One region of the Undibacterium sp. 5I2 genome, then DNA from elsewhere that is predicted to be linked to it. Evidence: predicted binding sites of a transcription regulator. Region 1 holds the regulator's gene; each other region holds the start of a gene.

Region 1 (6,660 bases):
TACGTGCCGAGCCTGACTACTATGTTGAGAAATTTAATTTTATTAAATTATCCAATGAGGGCAAGGCGAATTACCATGTCACCGGCGAGCGCTTGATTCATTTGCCGCAAACCGATCAGATCGAAATCAGCAAACCGCATATCAACAGTTTCGACGCGCAACGCGCGCCGATCACCATCATCGCCGAGCGCGCCGTGGTGGATCAAAAGTCCAACTTGATCACACCAGCACGCCAACATGATGTCGTGCATCTGTATGATCAGGTCAGCGTCGACCGCCCCGATGGCTTGAACTCGCATTACATGCGGCTTGAGACCGATTACCTGATGTTGATACCGGATGATGATGTGATCCAATCGGATCGCGCCGTTACGCTGCTGAGTAAAAACACAGAAACTCATGCGGTCGGCATGTTTGCCAATAACAGCAGCCAGCAATTGGAATTATTAAGTAAAGTCCACTCGCGCATTAAGAAACGCAGCAACAATTAACACCGCCACCATGGTTTTAAGTGTCTGCAATATTGAATTTTTAGAAAGTACCCCGTATGCCAAGCATCCTCACTCTGCGTATGATGACAACGGCACTGCTGGCCACGCTGGTCGGCACCCTGTTGCCCTCGGCCCACGCTGAAAAAGCCGATAGCCAAAAAGAAATGGTTATCGAAGCGGAACATTTAGTCAGCGAAGGCAAGAGCAACACCAATACATTTACCGGCGACGTCGTCATCACCCGCGGCACCTTATTAGTCAAGGCCGAACGCGCGGTAGCGGTGAAAGCGGCCGATGAGTTTCAGCATATCAATCTGTTCGCCAAACCCGGTGCCAAAATACATTTCCGCCAGAAACGCGATGGCGGTGCCGATTTATGGGTCGAGGGCGAAGCCGAAAAAGCGGAATATGATGAGAAAACCGAATTCGTTAAATTTATTTCCAAGGCCCATGTGCGCTATCTCGACGGCAAGCGCGTCACCGATGAGCAGGAAGGCGAGTTTCTTTCCTATGATAGTAAAAATGATGTCTTCGTCGGCAGCAATTCGAGCAACGGTACCCAGGTCAACGGTGGCGGCCGTATCAAAATGACGATACAACCGAAAAATCAGGCGAACTGACATGAGCGAACAACAAAGTACCTTGATGGTCAAAGGCTTGCAAAAACGTTACGGTGCGCGCCAAGTAGTGCGCGATGTTTCGCTGCTCGTCAAAAGCGGTGAAGTGGTCGGGCTGTTGGGCCCGAATGGTGCCGGAAAAACCACCTCGTTTTATATGATCGTCGGCTTGGTTCCATCGGATGCGGGTGAAATCAAAATCGACGGCGTCGACGTCTCCCATTTACCTATCCATCGGCGCGCCGTGCTCGGCTTGTCTTACTTGCCACAGGAAGCCTCGGTGTTTCGTAAGTTGACGGTGGAAGAAAATATACGCGCCGTATTGGAGTTACAAAAAAGCAAAGATGGAAAATATTTAAGCGAAAAAAAAATCAGCGCTCGTCTCAATGCTTTGTTGGCTGACTTGCAAATTGAACAAATTCGCGATAGCCAAGCCATGGCGCTGTCGGGCGGCGAACGGCGACGCGTAGAAATCGCCCGGGCGCTGGCGACCAACCCACGTTTCGTGCTGCTCGATGAACCGTTCGCCGGTGTCGATCCGATTGCTGTCATCGAAATTCAGCGCATCGTCGGCTTTCTCAAAGAGCGCGGCATCGGCGTCTTGATCACCGATCACAATGTGCGTGAAACTCTGGGCATTTGTGACCACGCCTACATCATCAACCAAGGTGCCGTGCTGGCCAGCGGCAAACCGGACGACATCATCCAAAATGAGTCAGTGCGTCGGGTTTATTTGGGAGAACATTTCCGCATGTGACGGGAAGAATCATGAAACAAAGCCTGCAACTTCGTACCTCCCAGCACTTGGCATTGACACCACAATTACAGCAATCGATACGCTTGCTGCAATTGTCAACCTTGGAGCTGCATCAGGAACTGGAAAATCTGCTGCTCGAGAATCCACTGCTCGAGCGCGTCGACGACCCGCTCGAGCACGCCGTGCGTTTGTTGGCCGACGGTGCCATCAACAGCGCCAGCAGCACGCCTGATGCCGGCATGGAAACAGCGTTGCCGCAGGAAGCCGCCAGTGCCAGCACAGAAGCAGTGGCCGAGATCGAGGTGCCGATCAATGACAGCGTCAGTGCCGCTCAAGATGACTGGAGCGATGTCGCACCCGGCCAGCGCAACGATGATGACGATGAAGGCTTTCGTCAACTCGAAGCCAGTCATATCAGCCTGCGCGAACACTTGCTCGAACAAATGCGTCTGAGCTTGCGTATTCCGCGCGACTTGGCCTTGGTCGAATTGATCATCGATGCCATCGATGATCATGGCTACCTGACTGAGACGCTCGATGAAATTCATGCCAGCTTGCCGCTGGAATTATGCGTCGAAGCCGAAGAGTTGTCATTTGCATTATGTATGGTGCAGAGCTTCGATCCACCCGGCGTCGGTGCGCGTCACGTGGCCGAATGTTTGGCCCTGCAAATCAAACGCTTGCCGCAGATCGCCTTCGTCACGCGGCGACTGGCGCTGGCAATTATAGAAACACAACTGCCGCTGTTCGCCCAGCGCGATTTCGGCAAACTCAAAAAAATCTTCGATTGCGATGATGAAGACTTACGCGAAGCGCAAACCGTGATCCGCATGTGCCAACCACGTCCAGGCAGCAGCTTTGCGCTCAACAGTTCCGACTATGTGGCACCGGACGTGATCGTCAAAAAATCAGCCAATGGCTGGCAAGTTTTACTCAATCAAGACGTGATGCCCAAGCTGCGGGTGAACAATATGTATGCCAATATCATGCGCCAAAATCGCGGTGATACCTGTATGGCACCGCAGTTGCAAGAAGCACGTTGGTTGATCAAAAATATGCGTCAACGTTTCGAAACAATTTTGCGTGTCGCCCAAGCGATAGTGGAAAGACAACGGAACTTTTTCACCCACGGTGCCGTTGCCATGCGACCCCTTGTGTTGCGCGAAATAGCTGATACACTAGGTCTACACGAGAGCACTATTTCTCGTGTAACAACGCAAAAATACATGCTCACCCCGCATGGTATGTTTGAGTTGAAGTATTTTTTCGGCAGTCATGTAGCGACGGAAACCGGCGGCGAAGCTTCATCCACCGCGATCCGCGCACTCATCAAGCAATTGATAGGAGCAGAAGACCAGAAAAGCCCACTCTCTGACAGTAAAATCGCAGACATGCTGGGTGAACAGGGTATGGTGATTGCTCGGCGTACCGTTGCAAAATACCGTGAAGCTCTGAAAATCCCCCCGGTCAGTATGCGTAAATGTTTTTAAACAGACCTTGAAATCACGTTTTACATTGCTATATATAATTTAGCTCGAACGCATCTTTTCAATGAGCTGAAGATAGATCACCCTAGCAAGTACCATCATCATAGGAGCGTAGTATGAATCTCACCATCAGTGGACATCACGTCGAAGTAACTCCTGCAATTCGTGAATACGTACATACCAAACTTGAGCGTGTCCGGCGACATTTTGATCAAGTTATTGATATCGCTGTCATTCTGACTGTCGATAAGCTCCGCGAAAAAGAGAAGTGCCATAAGGCCGATATTAATCTGCACATCAGCGGTAAAGACATCCACGTTGAAAGCCTGGCACATGACTTGTACGCAGCCATCGATGCCCTCATCGACAAGCTCGATCGGCAAGTCATCAAACACAAAGATAAGATTCAGGAACACCCACATGAAGCGATCAAGCATATGCCTGATCCCGCGTCGGCGTAATTGATCTGACTCTTACTCTGTGAAAGTAAAAAGGACGCCTCAGCGTCCTTTTTTCATCTGCATGCCACCAGCCCGGGACACCGGCTAAAATACACTTTTCCCTTTGAGCGGTCATATCATGAGCGAACACATTCTCACCTCGGTCAACAATCAGATTGCCTACCTTTGCATGGACCGTCCGGCCGCGCTCAATTCGCTCTCACTGGAAATGGTCCGCACCCTCAGCGCACAGTTGCTGGCCTGGCGTGAGGATACCAGCATTCGCGCCGTAGTCATCCACAGCAGCGCAGAGAAAGCCTTCTGTGCTGGTGGTGACATCCGCTTTTTTTATGAAGTCGGCAGCGTCGGCCCGGTCGGCGGCAGCGCCCTCTTGGAAGATTTTTTCAGCGAAGAATACGCGCTCAATCATTTGATTCATTTCTACCCTAAGCCCTACATCGCCATCATGAATGGCGTGGTCATGGGTGGCGGCATGGGTGTTGCTCAAGCCGGCCCGGCATGCCGCCTGCGCATCGTCACCGAGCGCACCAAGATGGCTATGCCGGAAGTAAATATCGGTTTATTCCCCGATGTCGGCGGTGGCTATTTCCTGTCGCGTTGCCCCGGTCAAATCGGTACTTACCTTGGCCTGTCCGGCGACATCATCACTGCCGCCGATGCCCTGTATGCCGACCTGGCCGATGTCTTCGTCCCAACCGCCGAATTGCCAGCACTGTTCGAGTTGCTGGCGCACAGCGATGCGCTCGATCTGCGCGCAGCCATACGTGAATTTGCCGCGCCATTCGCGCAACAAGCGCGGCCAGAGGCGAGCATGTTGGCGCGTGAACGGGCGCTGATCGATAGGCATTTCAGCGCAGCCAGCGTGCCAGACATCGTTACGACACTGAGCGCTGACGTCGCCGAATTCGCACAAAAAACCGCCGCCAATATGGCCAAACGTTCGCCGCTGCTGATGTGCGTGACGCGCGAACAACTGCGCCGCAGCGCCGGCATGACGGTATCCGATTGCTTGCGCATGGAACGCGGCATGGTGCGCCACTGTTTCACGCATGGCGAAGTACTCGAAGGGATACGCGCGTTGGTGGTGGAAAAAGACCATGCGCCGCAATGGCGACCGGCACAACTGAGCGAGGTCAGCAAGGCCATGGTGCAGGATTTTTTTGCGCCGGCGTGGCCCGACTATGCACATCCGCTGCGCGAGTTGCGCGGTTGACGATTGATTAAAAAAAGGGCAGCTGCAGCTGCCCCTTTTTCTATCCTGATAACTCAGTGCGCAGCACCGCCACCGAGATACGCGGCTTGTACCGCCGGATCATTCTGTAACTTGGCCGCCGGCCCATGTACCGAGATGCGACCGTTTTCCAGCACATAACCGTAGTCAGCCACCGCCAAGGCGGCAGCGGCGAACTGCTCGACCAGCAGCATGGTGATGCCTTCCTTCTTGAGCCGAGAAATGATGCGAAACACTTCATCGACCAAGATCGGTGCCAAGCCCATCGACGGTTCATCGAGCAAAATCACTTCGGGGTTGAGCATCACTGCGCGCGCCATCGCCAGCATTTGCTGTTCGCCGCCCGACAAGGTGCCGGCCAATTGATTGCGCCGCTCGCGCAAACGGGGAAACAACTCCATCGCTTTTTGCAAATCGCTGTCGATATCGCCGCGGGTGCGCGCATTGGTAAAGCGCGGAAACGCTCCCAATAATAAATTATCGGTCACGCTCATGGTCGAAAACACCCGCCGGCCTTCCGGCGAATGGGCCAAACCGGCACGTGCGATACGATGTGAATCGAGCCCGGTAATATCGTTACCGGCCAAACGCACGGTGCCCTCTTTCGGTTTCAACATGCCCGAAATGGCGCGCATGGTGGTGGTTTTTCCGGCACCGTTAGAGCCGATCAAGGTCACCACTTTGCCCTTCGGGACTTCGATGGAAATGCCATGCAATACTTGCACCTTGCCGTAGGCCGCGTGTAAATTTGAAATACTCAGCATACTGTTCTCCTTAGGCGCTGGCCGCGTTGGTGGCCGCAGCGAGATCGTCGCTGACACTGCCGCCGAGATAAGCCTCGATGACTTTCGGGTCGGCCTGCACATCGGCCGGCTTTCCTTCGCAAATTTTCTGACCAAAATCGAGCACCGTCACGGTGTCGCAGATCGACATCACCACATCCATATGATGTTCGATCAGAATGATCGTCACACCGTGGTCGCGAATTTTGCGAATGATAGCGATGAGCTCTTTGATATCGGGTGCGGTCAAGCCAGCCGCCGGTTCATCGAGCAACAATAATTGTGGATTGAGACCGAGCGCACGGCCGATTTCCAGCAAGCGTTGTTTACCATATGGTAAATTGCGTGCCTCTTCATTGGCTAAATCGGACAAACCGACAAACTGCAAAATACTCGCTGCCCGCGCCCGTGCCGCCTGCTCTTCACGGCGATAGCGCGGCGTATGCAGCATGACATCACCGACATGACTGCGGAAGGTACTGTGCAAACCAACCAAGACGTTTTCTATCGCCGTCATCTCACCGAACAGTTGCACATTCTGAAAAGTACGTGCCACCCCACCCAAAGCAATCGCCGACGGCGTCATGCCCGAAATCAGTTTGCCGGCAAATTCGACCACGCCATCGGTCGGTTTGTAGATGCCGGTGAGTACATTCATCATCGTGCTTTTACCGGAACCGTTAGGACCGATCAAGCCATGCACGGTGCCTTTGGCGATTTGCAGATCGACCTGATTCAAGGCTTTCAAACCACCGAACTGCATCAGAATTTGTCGGCCGCTGAGTAAAATACCGACGCGCTCGCCATTGGCTTTGGCTATCGCCAATTCATCAC
Region 2 (6,660 bases), on a different contig from region 1:
ATCCCTGTCCTTTAGGGCGGCGAGGATGTCAATTGTTGCGGATGGCGCAGGTCGTGAAGCCGAACGGCAGGTAGGCTGGACAACGGCCGACCAAGCCGGTCAGCAGTGGGATGAGGCCGAGATAGCCCCAGGGCGTTTGCGGGCCGAAAAAGGCCAGGCTCAGTATGGCTGCGCCGAGCAGCAGACGGAGGATACGGTCGGCATTACCTACATTTTGTTTAAACATGGTGATTTCCTTGCTGTGTATGAAGCTGTATTACACCGCGGCGGCGGCAGGACCGTCTGTGACTAGCTCACAGATGGCGCAAAACAATGGTTTGCAGCAAGGCGCGGTCACAGATTTCTATTTGCTTATGCCCGAGGCGCAGCGCGCCCTGATGCTCAAATTCCTTGAGCATGCGCGAAACGACTTCGCGTGCCGAGCCCAATTCGACGGCGAGCTGTTGGTGCGTGGCCAATACGATGCCGGCAGTGTCTGGTGCCGCGAGTAAGTATCGGGCCAGTCTGACATCGATACGTTGCAGGGCGATTTCTTCTATGCGGGCGATCAGATTTCCTAGCCTTTGCGAGAAGGCGGCAAACACGAAACGACGGAAGGCCGGACTGTTGCTGAGTGCTTGTTCGAAGGCTGCCGCATCGAGCGTCAGCGCGTGCACCTGGGTTTCGGCAATAGCGCTGGCCGGATAGCATTCTTGGGCCATCAGACAGGAGGTGGTGATGCTGCAGGTTTCGCCGCCGTTGACACGATAGAGCACAATTTCACGGCCGTTTTCGGCCGTTTTTACTACCCGCACCGTTCCCGCCGTCACGACAAAGTAGCGCTCACAACGGTCGCCCGGACGAAACACGACGGTGCCGACCGGAAGCAGGATTTCCTGACATGCCGGCATCAAGGCGCGCCAGTCGGCTGGGCTCAGCATGGCATTGCTTGGTACAGCTTGGGCGCGGCGTAACGCGTGTTGCGTGGTGACAGGAGGGACGGCGACATCGGCTTGCTCGCTTGTATGCAGACAGAGAAGGCTTGATGATACGGCTTTCAGCATGACGGCGGTAGCTTTAGAACGTGCAGACATCGTTGGCGCAACGTTTCAATCGTGTTTCATATGTGTTTCAATGGATTTAAATTGCAACGCCATGTGAAACGTATACCGATTGTTTTGGGATAGGTTTTTCTTGCTAGCGGCGCTAAGTCGATGATTTTGTTGAGGAGTTTATATTTCTCTCACTGTTGGCATGGTGTTTGCGTTATGCCTGACAGTTCCTACCCTTTCCGGAGTGAAAAATGAGTCATTATTCAGCAGGCGCCGCTTTCCGCAAGGCGATCCAAGAAGAATCACCTTTGCAAGTGATCGGCGCGATCAATGCCAATCATGCCTTGCTGGCCAAGCGTGCCGGTTTCAAGGCGATTTACTTGTCCGGTGGCGGCGTTGCTGCCGGTTCCCTGGGTTTGCCTGATCTCGGTATTTCCAATCTCGACGATGTGCTCACCGATGTGCGCCGCATTACCGATGTCTGCGATTTACCGCTGCTAGTCGATGCCGATACCGGCTTCGGGGCGTCGGCTTTCAATGTTGCCCGTACTGTTAAGTCGATGATTAAATTCGGCGCGGCGGCCATCCATATCGAAGACCAGGTCGGTGCCAAGCGCTGCGGTCATCGTCCCGGTAAAGAAATCGTCACGCAGCAGGAAATGGTTGACCGTATCAAGGCGGCGGTGGATGCCCGTAGCGATCCCGATTTCGTGATCATGGCGCGTACCGATGCCTTGGCGGTGGAAGGCTTTGAGCGTGCGCTCGAACGTGCCCACGCCTATGTCGAAGCCGGTGCCGATATGGTGTTTCCGGAAGCGATCACGGAATTGCCTATGTATCAGCGTTTCGCTGCGCATTTGCGCGTGCCGATTCTGGCCAATATTACCGAATTCGGTGCTACACCTTTGTTCACGGTGGAAGAGTTGAAATCGGTCGACGTCGGTCTGGTGCTGTATCCCTTGTCGGCTTTCCGTGCCATGAATAAGGCAGCGGAAAATGTGTATGAAGCGATCCGTCGCGATGGTACACAGAAAAACGTCGTCGATACCATGCAAACGCGGATGGAACTCTACGAGCGCATCAATTACCACAGCTTCGAGCAAAAGCTCGACGCGCTGTTTGCTCAGCAAAAAAACAAATAAAACCATTCCTTACCATATCTGCGAGACATCGAGGAGCAAAAAATGACTGAAGCTACTACCCCATTCAAACCGAAAAAATCGGTGGCCTTGTCCGGTGTTACCGCCGGCAATACCGCTTTGTGCACGGTCGGCAAGACCGGCAATGATTTACATTATCGCGGCTACGATATTCTCGACATCGCCACCACGTGTGAATTCGAAGAAATCGCGCATTTGCTGGTGCATGGCAAATTGCCGACGCCGGCCGAACTGCTCGCTTATAAAGCCAAACTCAAAGCCCTGCGCGGTTTGCCAGCCAGTTTGAAGGCGGCCTTGGAATGTTTGCCGGCTTCGGCTCATCCTATGGATGTGATGCGCACCGGGGTGTCTGCACTCGGTTGCATGCTGCCGGAAAAAGATGATCATAATTTGCCGGGCGCGCGCGATATTGCCGATCAATTGATGGCGTCGTTCGGTTCCATGCTGCTGTACTGGTACCACTACAGCCACAATGGCCGCCGCATCGAAGTTGAAACCGGCGATGATTCCATCGGTGGCCACTTCTTGCATCTGTTGCACGGCATTGCGCCGTCTGCGCAATGGGTCAGCGCCATGCATACTTCCTTGATTTTGTACGCGGAACATGAATTCAATGCTTCGACCTTTGCCGGTCGCGTCATCGCCGGTACTGGTTCCGACATGCATTCGGCCGTGGCCGGTGCCATTGGTGCTTTGCGCGGTCCTAAGCATGGCGGTGCCAATGAAGTCGCTTTCGAAATTCAGAAACGTTACGATAATCCGGACGAAGCCGAAGCCGATATCAAAAAACGTGTGGAAAACAAAGAAGTGGTGATTGGTTTCGGCCATCCGGTGTATACCATTTCTGATCCGCGCAACAAGGTCATCAAAGATGTTGCCAAAGAATTGTCGCAACAGGCCGGTTCGACCAAGATGTACGATATCGCTGAACGGCTTGAAAGCGTGATGTGGGAAGCGAAAAAAATGTTCCCGAATCTCGATTGGTTCTCGGCGGTGTCGTATCACATGATGGGCGTGCCGACGGCGATGTTTACGCCCTTGTTCGTGATTGCCCGTACTTCCGGTTGGGCCGCCCATATCATCGAGCAACGCATCGATAACAAGATCATTCGTCCGAGTGCCAATTATGTTGGCCCGGAAGATCTCGCATTTGTGCCACTTAAAGACCGTCAATAAGCTGCGCGCCGACGCTGCCGCCGTGATTACTGCGGCGGCGCCGCTGCTGCTGTCTCTTAATTTTTCCCTGACTGAGCCATGAATACTGCAAATCGCAAAGCCCTACCCGGCACTAAACTCGATTACTACGATACCCGTGCCGCGGTCGACGCCATCACTCCTGGCGCCTATGACAAACTGCCCTACACCTCGCGTGTTTTGGCCGAAAATCTGGTGCGCCGCTGTGATCCGGCCACGCTGGAGGATTCGCTCAAACAATTTATCGAACGCAAGCGTGATCTCGATTTTCCTTGGTTTCCGGCACGCGTGGTGTGCCACGATATTCTGGGACAAACTGCGCTGGTCGATCTGGCCGGTTTGCGTGACGCGATTGCGGCGCAAGGCGGTGATCCGGCGCTGGTGAATCCGGTGGTGCCGACTCAATTAGTGGTCGATCACTCGCTGGCAGTCGAATGCGGCGGTTTTGATCCCAATGCCTTCGCTAAAAACCGCGCGATCGAAGATCGACGTAATGAAGATCGCTTCGATTTCATCAATTGGACTAAAAAAGCGTTTAAAAATGTCGATGTCATTCCACCTGGTAATGGCATTCTGCATCAGATTAATCTTGAGCGCATGTCGCCGGTGATCCAAGTGCAGGATGGCGTGGCCTATCCCGATACCTTGGTCGGTACTGACAGCCATACACCGATGGTCGATGCGCTCGGCGTCATCGCCATCGGCGTTGGCGGTCTGGAAGCCGAGAGCGTGATGCTGGGACGTGCCTCGTGGATGCGTCTGCCCGATATCATTGGGGTGGAACTGAGCGGCCGACCGCAGGAAGGCATCACCGCCACCGACATCGTGCTGGCGCTGACGGAATTTTTGCGCAAGCAAAAAGTGGTCTCGTCTTACCTCGAATTTTACGGTGACGGTGCCGCGCGTTTGACGCTCGGTGACCGCGCCACCATCGCCAATATGGCACCGGAATTCGGTGCTACCGCGGCGATGTTTTACATCGATGAACAAACCATCAAGTATTTGAAATTGACCGGTCGCGACGATGAACTGGTCAAGCTCGTCGAGTTGTATGCGAAAGAAACCGGCTTGTGGGCCGAGAGTTTGAAACATGCCGAATATGAACGCGTGCTGCATTTCGATTTGTCGTCGGTGGTAAGGACGATTGCCGGGCCATCGAATCCGCATAACCGTGTGCCGACTTCGGAATTGGCGGCGCGCGGTATCAGCGGCAAGGTCGAGAACGAAGCCGGTTTGATGCCGGATGGTGCGGTGATCATTGCCGCCATCACCAGTTGCACCAATACCAATAACCCCCGCAATATGATTGCCGCCGGTTTGATCGCCCGAAATGCCAATGCCCGTGGCTTGACGCGTAAGCCTTGGGTGAAGAGTTCCTTGGCACCCGGTTCGAAAACCGTCACCTTGTATTTGGAAGAAGCCGGTTTGATGAGCGAGCTCGAACAGCTGGGTTTCGGCGTGGTGGCGTATGCCTGTACTTCTTGCAATGGCATGAGCGGTGCGCTCGATCCGGTGATTGAGCAAGAAGTGATCGCGCGTGATTTGTATGCGACTGCGGTGTTGTCGGGTAACCGAAATTTCGATGGTCGGATTCACCCGTATGCGAAACAAGCATTTTTGGCTTCGCCGCCGCTGGTGGTGGCGTATGCGATTGCCGGCACAATACGCTTCGATATTGAAAAAGATGTGCTCGGCATCGATGCCGCCGGCTTGCCGGTGACGCTCAAGGATATTTGGCCCAGCGATGCGGAAATCGATGCGATTGTGGCTAGCAGTGTTAAACCTGAACAATTCCGCAAGGTGTACATTCCTATGTTCGCCAAACAAGCCGATGATGGCAGCAGCGTCAGCCCGCTTTACGACTGGCGTCCAGCAACCACCTACATCCGCCGGCCACCGTACTGGGAAGGTGCACTGGCAGGGGAACGCACGATGAAGGGCATGCGTGCGCTGGCGGTATTGGGTGACAATATCACGACCGATCATTTGTCACCGTCGAACGCGATCATGCTCGACAGTGCGGCCGGTGCGTATTTGGCAAAAATGGGTTTGCCGGAAGAAGATTTCAATTCCTATGCCACTCACCGCGGCGATCATTTAACCGCGCAACGTGCCACTTTCGCCAATCCAACTTTAAAAAATGAAATGGTGCAGGAAAACGGTCAAGTCAAGGCCGGGTCGCTGACGCGGATTGAACCGGAAGGAAAAATTTCGCGTATGTGGGAAGCGATAGAAATTTACATGGAGCGCAAGCAGCCGCTGATCATCATCGCCGGCGCCGATTATGGGCAAGGTTCTTCGCGTGATTGGGCCGCTAAAGGCGTGCGTTTGGCCGGGGTGGAAGCGATTGCCGCCGAAGGTTTTGAGCGTATTCATCGGACTAACTTGGTCGGTATGGGCGTGCTGCCTTTGGAATTTTTCCCTGGTGTGAATCGTCTTACGCTCGCGCTCGATGGCAGTGAAACCTATGATGTCAGCGGTGTGCGCAGTCCGCGCGCGACGCTGAGCTTGCTGATTCATCGCAAAAATGGTGAGCGCCTCGAAGTGCCGATGTTGTGTCGTCTCGATACCGCTGAAGAAGTTTCGATTTACGAAGCTGGCGGCGTGTTGCAACGCTTCGCGCAGGATTTCCTCGAATCGAGCAAAGCGGCGTAAAAGTTGTTTGAGTTACTTGTTGTTCCGGGCGCGCCGGTTCCGGCGCGCCCCTTTTTTCTTCGGAGTGCTAGACATGGCCCATCTTCCTCAAATTAAAATTCCTGCCACGTATATGCGTGGTGGTACCAGTAAAGGCGTGTTCTTCCGTCTGCAAGATTTACCCGTGGCCGCGCAAGTGCCCGGTGCGGCGCGCGATGCTTTGTTATTGCGCGTGATCGGTAGTCCTGATCCTTATGGTAAGCAGATCGACGGCATGGGTGGTGCCAGTTCGAGTACCAGCAAGAGCGTGATTCTGGCGACCAGCACGCGGCCCGAGCACGATGTTGATTACTTGTTTGGCCAAGTGGCGATCGACCAGGCATTTGTCGATTGGAGCGGGAATTGCGGTAATTTATCGGCGGCAGTCGGCTCGTTTGCCATTGCCAGCGGCTTGGTGGCGTTGGAGCGCGTGCTGGGCGTCGGCATACAGAGTGGCATGGCGAGGGTACGTATTTGGCAAGCCAACATCGGCAAAACCATCATCGCCCATGTGCCGGTTACTGATGGGCTAGTGCAGGAAACGGGCGACTTCGAACTCGATGGCGTGAGCTTTCCGGCGGCTGAAGTACAACTTGAATTTC
Region 3 (6,660 bases), on a different contig from region 1:
CCAAGGCGAAAGGGCGAATCGCGCTTTCTTCGAAATCGCCTAACATGGCGCGCAAATTATGCTTGCCGCTGTGGATATTGAAGTGATTCATCCAAAACCACGTCATTTGCTCTTGTAACTGCGCGCTCGAATACACTTCGCGCAACACACTGCGGCTGGCCGCTTCGCGCGCGAGTCGGTTCAATTCTTGTTGGTAGGCTTTGCGCAAACCATCATCAATACCTTTCTGGGCATCGGCCGCCGTCTTTTGCACCTCGAGTTCGCGCATCATCGTCTCGAAGGGTTTTTGGCTGATGCTCAGGGCATTGATTTGTGCTTGTATTGCATCCGGTACGATGCTATTGCGAGCGCGCAATTGCAGATCGAGATAGCGATCCATGCCCAGTGCTTGCATTTGCGCCGCCGAGGAGGCATTGGCACCCCAGCTCAAACGGTTGAGCAATAAGCGCGCATCGGTATGTTGTTTGTCAAATACATAAGCGATCGGCGGCAAGGCTGCTGCGCCCCGTGTTGGCAGCACTGGAATCGAGTTAGACCGTGGTGCTGTGCTGCAGGCACTGAGCAGTCCAACCAAGATCAGCAGGGGCAGGCGACGACGCAGGGTGGGGCGGTGTGGCATAGGGAGCGCTTCCTTGGTATACATTGTCCTATGGATACAACGGGATGGGCGCAGTTTGGATGACCGGCAGCTCGGCCTGAGTGCATTTGTTTTGTAACAAAGTACGCGCGTATGCTATCCGCGCGTCCCTCAATCAGCTGAGGTCGTCGACCTCGTCCGCGCTCTCGAGCGGCGAGGCAGCGCTTTGCTCGCTGTCAAAGTAGCCGGAGGACAGGTTGTTGTCGGTATTCGCCAATGGTGCGGCGGCATTGCCCAGACCAGATGCAGAATTGCCTCCCATCATATGACTGATGCCCTGATACAAAAATGCTCCGGCGGCCACTGAAGCGGCCGTCGCGGCAACGGTGCCGAGCATGCTGCCGCCATTGCCGGAAAAAAATCCGCCTGCGGCTGGTGCGGCTTGTGAATAGACGGGTGGTGCGGCGCTTGTGTTGTAGCTGGCATTCATCGCTGGCAGTGGCGCACCGCTGACCGCTGTTGCCATGGCAGGGGCCAAGGGCCGCGCATGGGAACTGTTGCCCCAATCGCTGGCGGCAGGGTCGAGAAAGGCAGTGCCAGCGCTGCTGGCAGCACTGCTAAGCGTCGCCACCAAGGCGGTTTGCGCGCGCAGTTCAGCTTGTACCGCAGCCAACTGCTGGCCGGCTTGTGCCACCGCTTGATCCAGCAAGAGCGCGCGTTGCACCAGCAAATAAGCGGCATCCGGCTGCCGGTTGACGGCGGCATTGATCATGTCTTGGGCTTGGCCATCCTTGTGAACACCCTGTACCTGTACCAGTTGATCTAAAAAATTTTGCAATACCTGAATTTCTTGCGGTGACATAGGGAGTCCTTGGTGGAAGAAGTGGGCCGGCAATCGCCGCGACAGGCGCGCAAGCGATTGTCGACTATTTGGGGATGTAGCAACAAATTTCAATGCTTGCCGAGTACGCGCCGATATTGAATCGCTTCGGCAATATGCGCGGCGTTAATCTGCTCCAGCCCTGCCAGATCGGCAATAGTACGTGCCACTTTGAGCACGCGGTGACTAGCCCGGGCCGACCAATGGAATTGACTGATAGCTTGTTGCAACAAAGCCATTCCAGCAGCGTTCGCTTGGCATAGTTGATCGATCTCACGGTTATCGAGAAATTGGTTAGCCTTGCCTTGCCGCTGTATTTGCCGTGTATAAGCCGCCGCCACCCGCTGCGCCATGGTCGCGCTGCTCTCGCTGGCAGCGGCCGTGAGCAGGTCGGCCGGGGCGACCGCGGCTACCTCGATTTGCAAATCGATGCGATCTAATAAGGGGCCGGAGATTTTACTTTGGTAACGCGCAATATTCTGCGGCGTGCAACGGCATTGCCCATTCGGATCGCCAAAATAGCCACAGGGACAGGGATTCATGGCCGCCAATAATTGAAAGCGCGCGGGAAATTCGGCATGCATCGCGGCTCGCGCGATGCTGACATGCCCGGTTTCCAGCGGTTGGCGTAGCACTTCGAGCACGCGCCGGCCGAATTCGGGCAATTCATCGAGAAACAAGATGCCGTGGTGAGCCAAGGAAATTTCACCGGGGCGCGGGTTGCTACCGCCGCCGACCAGGGCGGCTGCCGAGGCGGTATGGTGCGGGGCGCGAAACGGCCGTACTTTCCAATTAGCAAGCGTGAAGCCCGTGCTCAAGGATTGCAGCGCCGCGGTTTCGATTGCTTCGGTCTCGCTCATGGCTGGCAAAATGCCGGGAATACGCGTGGCGAGCATGGTTTTGCCGCTGCCGGGCGGGCCGCACATCAACAGCGCATGGCGGCCGGCGGCCGCGACCTCGCAGGCGCGCTTGGCCCCGAGTTGGGCTTTGATATCGGAAAAATCGGGGTAATGCGGTGCTTGTGTTTGTGGCGATGCAACATGTCGTTGCAGCCGCGGCGCTTTTTCGTCGGCGGCAAAATGTGCGCAAACTTGCAATAAAGAATCGGCTGGGTAAATCGCCGCTGCCGCCACCAGCGCGGCTTCATCGGCATTCGCGCGCGGCAGTATCAAGGCGGCCGCCGCACCACTGCCGCGCCAAATCGCACTCGTCATTGCCAGCGCCCCGCGGATCGGCCGCAGCGCGCCGGAGAGCGATAATTCACCGGCAAATTCGTAGCGCGCCAAGCCGCCGGCCGGAATTTGTTCGGAAGCGGCCAAAATGCCGAGCGCAATAGGGAGGTCGAAGCGGCCCGATTCTTTGGGTAAATCGGCCGGGGCCAAATTAACCGTGATGCGCTTGGCGGGAAAATCGAAACGCGCCGTCTGCAGCGCCGCTCGGACACGGTCTTTGGCTTCCTTGACTTCGGTCTCGGGCAGTCCGACGATGGTAAACGCCGGGATACCGTTGGCCAGATGCACCTCCACCGTTACCTGTGGGGCATCAATACCATGCAGAGCGCGACTTTTGAGTACCGCGAGCGACATGGCTGAATCACTCAGCTAAGCGCGGCCGGGCTTTCCAGAGCGGCCACGCGTGCTTCGAGCGCTTCGAGGCGAGCGCGGGTGCGCGCTAACACTTGCGCCTGGATATCAAATTCTTCCCGGGTGACCAAGTCGAGCTTGGAAAAACCTTGCGACATCAGAGCTTTGACGTTTTTCTCAATGTCCTTTGCCGGCGAATTTTCCAGCGCTTCGCTGAATTTGGCGTGTATATCGCCAAAGAAATTTTGCTTATTCATGGCATTCCATTAAATTATGTTGTATTTTTAACTTCGCACCAGTTATGTGCGAAAAATTGTGTTGCGCGATCTGGATCTCACTACACGCTTTAACTTGGTGCAAAACGGCGGTATTCAAGCGCTTGATTGACGGTTCACCGCGCCCAAGCGGAAATGATAACGCAAACCGGCGACGCTGCCCACCTTCATTCCCAAATGGCTGGCGAGCCATCGTCATGGGCAAACAGGGAGGCGGTTGTTTTAAATCAAACAAGCAGACCTTACTAGGGATGCAACATTGCAGGATGCGGCAGCAGGCTGGCACGACTCCTGCTAATACGAAGCTAACAGATGGTTTTTATTTAGGGTTCATTTCCCATATCGCTGCGGATGATCTTCCAGCGCTGTGATCAGGTTGTCGATGAAGTGGGTTCGATTCTTTGCATATTTATAATTTCTTTACAAAAACATTAGGGGAAACGCAATGAAACAATTAATACTCGCCGCCGCAGTTGCTGCAACATTGTTCAGTGGTTTGGTACAGGCAGAAGAAGCCGCCAAGCCTGATAACGAAGTGACTTTCAATGCTGGTTTGGCCAGTGAATACCGTTACCGTGGTATTGCCCAAACGCGTTTTGACCCTGCCCTGCAAGGTGGTGCCGATTACACTCACAATCCTAGCGGCTTTTACGCCGGTACCTGGTTGTCGACCATCAAATGGACCAAAGATGCCGGCGGTAGCGGCGACGTCGAAGTTGATCTGTATGCCGGTAAACGTGGCGAAATCGTTAAAGATGTCAGCTATGACGTCGGCGTGTTGACCTATGTGTATCCATCGAATGGTTTGGGTAATGTTGCCGGTTTCGCTAATGCCAACACCACGGAAATCTACGGCCAGCTTGGCTATGGTCCGGTGTATGCCAAGTATTCGAGCTCGGTCACGAATTTGTTCGGCACACCGGACAGCAAAAACAGCGGCTACCTTGATCTTGGTGCCAACATCGAATTGCCTGATACCTATACTTTGAATCTGCATCTTGGTCGTCAAATGATCAAGAACAGCTCGGCGTTTTCTTACAATGACTGGAAAGTTGGCGTGACCAAGGAATTCTTCGGCGTCGCTTTCAGCTTGGCCGCTCTTGGTACGAATGCCGATAAAAACCTGTACAAGACACCGGCCGGTAAATTCACCGGCAAAACCAGCTTAGTGCTGACTGCTGTTAAAACTTTCTGAGCGATCGAGGATAAGATGAAACTCATTACCGCCATTATCAAACCGTTCAAACTCGACGAGGTGCGTGAAGCCTTGTCCGAAATGGGCGTACAAGGGATCACTGTCACCGAAGTCAAAGGCTTCGGTCGTCAGAAAGGTCACACTGAGTTGTATCGCGGCGCCGAATACGTGGTCGATTTTTTGCCGAAAACAAAAATTGAAGCGGCGGTTGATGACTCCATCGTTGATCGTGCCATTGAGGCGATCGAAACAGCAGCGCGTACTGGCAAAATCGGCGACGGCAAAATTTTCGTCTACGACTTGCAACAGGTAGTGCGCATACGTACCGGTGAAACTGGCAACGACGCACTCTGATCCGCACACTAGGGAATTCACAATGAAAAATATTTTCAAACACATGCTGGCGGCGGGTGCGATGTTCGCAGCCTTGGGCATGAGCGCGCAAGTTCAGGCTGACGATACCGCACCGAAGGCCGATGCGGTTGCCGCATCGGTGACGGCGGTCAGCGCAGCGGCAGCACCGGCCGTGGCCGTGGCAGCTGCGCCGGCTTCGAGTGCAGTTGCACCAGCCGCACCGGCTGCTGTGGTCGACGCCGTAGCGGCCTCGGCAGTGGTGGCACCGGTGGCGAATAAGGGCGATACCGCCTGGATGTTGGTTTCGACCCTGCTCGTCATCCTGATGACGATCCCTGGTCTGGCCTTGTTCTACGGTGGTTTGGTACGCTCCAAAAATATGTTATCCATCCTCATGCAGGTGTTCATGATTTTTGCGGTCATCATCGTGCTCTGGTGTCTGTACGGCTATTCCTTGGCCTTCACCGAAGGGAATGCCTTCATCGGTTCGTTTGACCGTGTGTTTCTTAACGGTATATGGGATCCGGCCAAGGCGACCTTCAGCACTGCGGCAACTTTCAGCAAAGGCGTGGTCATTCCTGAGTTCGTCTATGTGGTGTTCCAAGCGACATTTGCGGCCATCACTTGCGGTTTGATTATCGGTGCCTTCGCTGAACGTGCCAAGTTCACTGCAGTGTTGTTGTTCGTGGTCTTGTGGTTCACCTTCAGCTACTTGCCGATCGCCCATATGGTCTGGTTCTGGACTGGCCCTGATGCAATCAAAGATGCGGCATCGGCAGCGACGGAGTTGGTCAAAGGCGGCTTCCTGCAACAAAAAGGCGCACTCGATTTCGCCGGTGGTACGGTCGTGCATATCAATGCCGCCGTGGCTGGTTTGGTCGGCGCGATCATGATAGGCAAACGTATCGGTTACGGTAAAGAAGCCATGGCACCACACTCGTTGACGATGACGATGATCGGTGCATCCTTGTTGTGGGTAGGTTGGTTCGGTTTCAATGCCGGTTCGGCACTCGAAGCCGGTGACATCGCTGCTTTGGCCTTCGTGAATACTTTGCTCGCTACCGCTGCTGCAACCGTATCGTGGGTGTTTGGTGAGTGGATGTCGAAAGGCAAGCCATCGATGTTGGGCGGTGCTTCCGGCGCGGTTGCCGGTCTGGTCGCCATCACACCGGCTTGCGGTTATGTCGGTCCTATGGGTGCCTTGATCATGGGCTTGTTGGTCGGTATCGTTTGCCTGTGGGGCGTGAATGGTCTCAAACGCTTGATCGGTGCCGATGATTCGCTCGATGTCTTCGGTGTACATGGCGTCGGCGGTATCTTCGGTGCCTTGTTGACTGGTGTGTTTGCTTCCCCGGCACTCGGTGGTCAAGGCATCATGGATTATGTCGCTAACAAAATGTCGGCTGATCCGTATTCGATCTTTGAACAAGTCAAGATTCAAGCAACAGCGGTTGGTACCACGGTGATCTGGTCAGCCATTGTTTCTGTGATCGCCTTTAAGCTCGTCGATGTCTTGGTCGGCTTGCGTGTACCGGAAGATGAAGAGCGCGAAGGCCTCGACATCACCAGCCACGGTGAATCGGCCTATCATTCTTGATCAAAAATCTGACTAGGGTTTGAAACCTCGGCCTTCAGGCCGGTGAGCGACGAAGGAGCGACGCGATGGGAGGGGATACAAACCCCTTCCAGAGTCTTTTCCATCGTCGCTTGCGACGATCCATTAAGTTGTTCGCTAAAGAATTGCAAGAGTAAGTCTCGTATCCTCAGTGGGTGAATAGAGCGCATTCCACTGATTT

The links. The regulator sigma-54, encoded in region 1, starts transcription at its own class of promoters, with help from an activator protein. The targets are predictions, from matches to a motif close to TGGCANGNAANCTGCTTT.
Region 2: a site for sigma-54 is predicted at 1,230-1,247, ahead of prpB (methylisocitrate lyase). Genes of this name have one in related genera too.
Region 3: a site for sigma-54 is predicted at 3,596-3,613, ahead of QN359_RS16215 (TorF family putative porin). Genes of this name have one in related genera too.

What each region holds. Positions count from the first base shown of each region.
Region 1 covers NZ_JASJVS010000078.1:4,378-11,037, reverse strand. Annotated here, with positions in the region: gene lptC (LPS export ABC transporter periplasmic protein LptC) at 1-491, shown strand, start outside; gene lptA (lipopolysaccharide transport periplasmic protein LptA) at 548-1,111, shown strand; gene lptB (LPS export ABC transporter ATP-binding protein) at 1,113-1,865, shown strand; gene QN359_RS18055 (RNA polymerase factor sigma-54) at 1,877-3,355, shown strand; gene hpf (ribosome hibernation-promoting factor, HPF/YfiA family) at 3,469-3,813, shown strand; gene QN359_RS18045 (enoyl-CoA hydratase/isomerase family protein) at 3,932-5,026, shown strand; gene QN359_RS18040 (ABC transporter ATP-binding protein) at 5,080-5,808, opposite strand; gene QN359_RS18035 (branched-chain amino acid ABC transporter ATP-binding protein/permease) at 5,819-6,660, opposite strand, start outside.
Region 2 covers NZ_JASJVS010000037.1:46-6,705, forward strand. Annotated here, with positions in the region: gene QN359_RS13135 (DUF2892 domain-containing protein) at 29-226, opposite strand; gene QN359_RS13140 (Crp/Fnr family transcriptional regulator) at 294-1,073, opposite strand; gene prpB (methylisocitrate lyase) at 1,283-2,173, shown strand; gene prpC (2-methylcitrate synthase) at 2,216-3,367, shown strand; gene acnD (Fe/S-dependent 2-methylisocitrate dehydratase AcnD) at 3,446-6,040, shown strand; gene prpF (2-methylaconitate cis-trans isomerase PrpF) at 6,114-6,660, shown strand, end outside.
Region 3 covers NZ_JASJVS010000056.1:6,008-12,667, forward strand. Annotated here, with positions in the region: gene QN359_RS16195 (DUF1800 domain-containing protein) at 1-619, opposite strand, end outside; gene QN359_RS16200 (DUF2076 family protein) at 753-1,439, opposite strand; gene QN359_RS16205 (YifB family Mg chelatase-like AAA ATPase) at 1,529-3,043, opposite strand; gene QN359_RS16210 (accessory factor UbiK family protein) at 3,055-3,297, opposite strand; gene QN359_RS16215 (TorF family putative porin) at 3,761-4,510, shown strand; gene QN359_RS16220 (P-II family nitrogen regulator) at 4,526-4,864, shown strand; gene QN359_RS16225 (ammonium transporter) at 4,887-6,461, shown strand.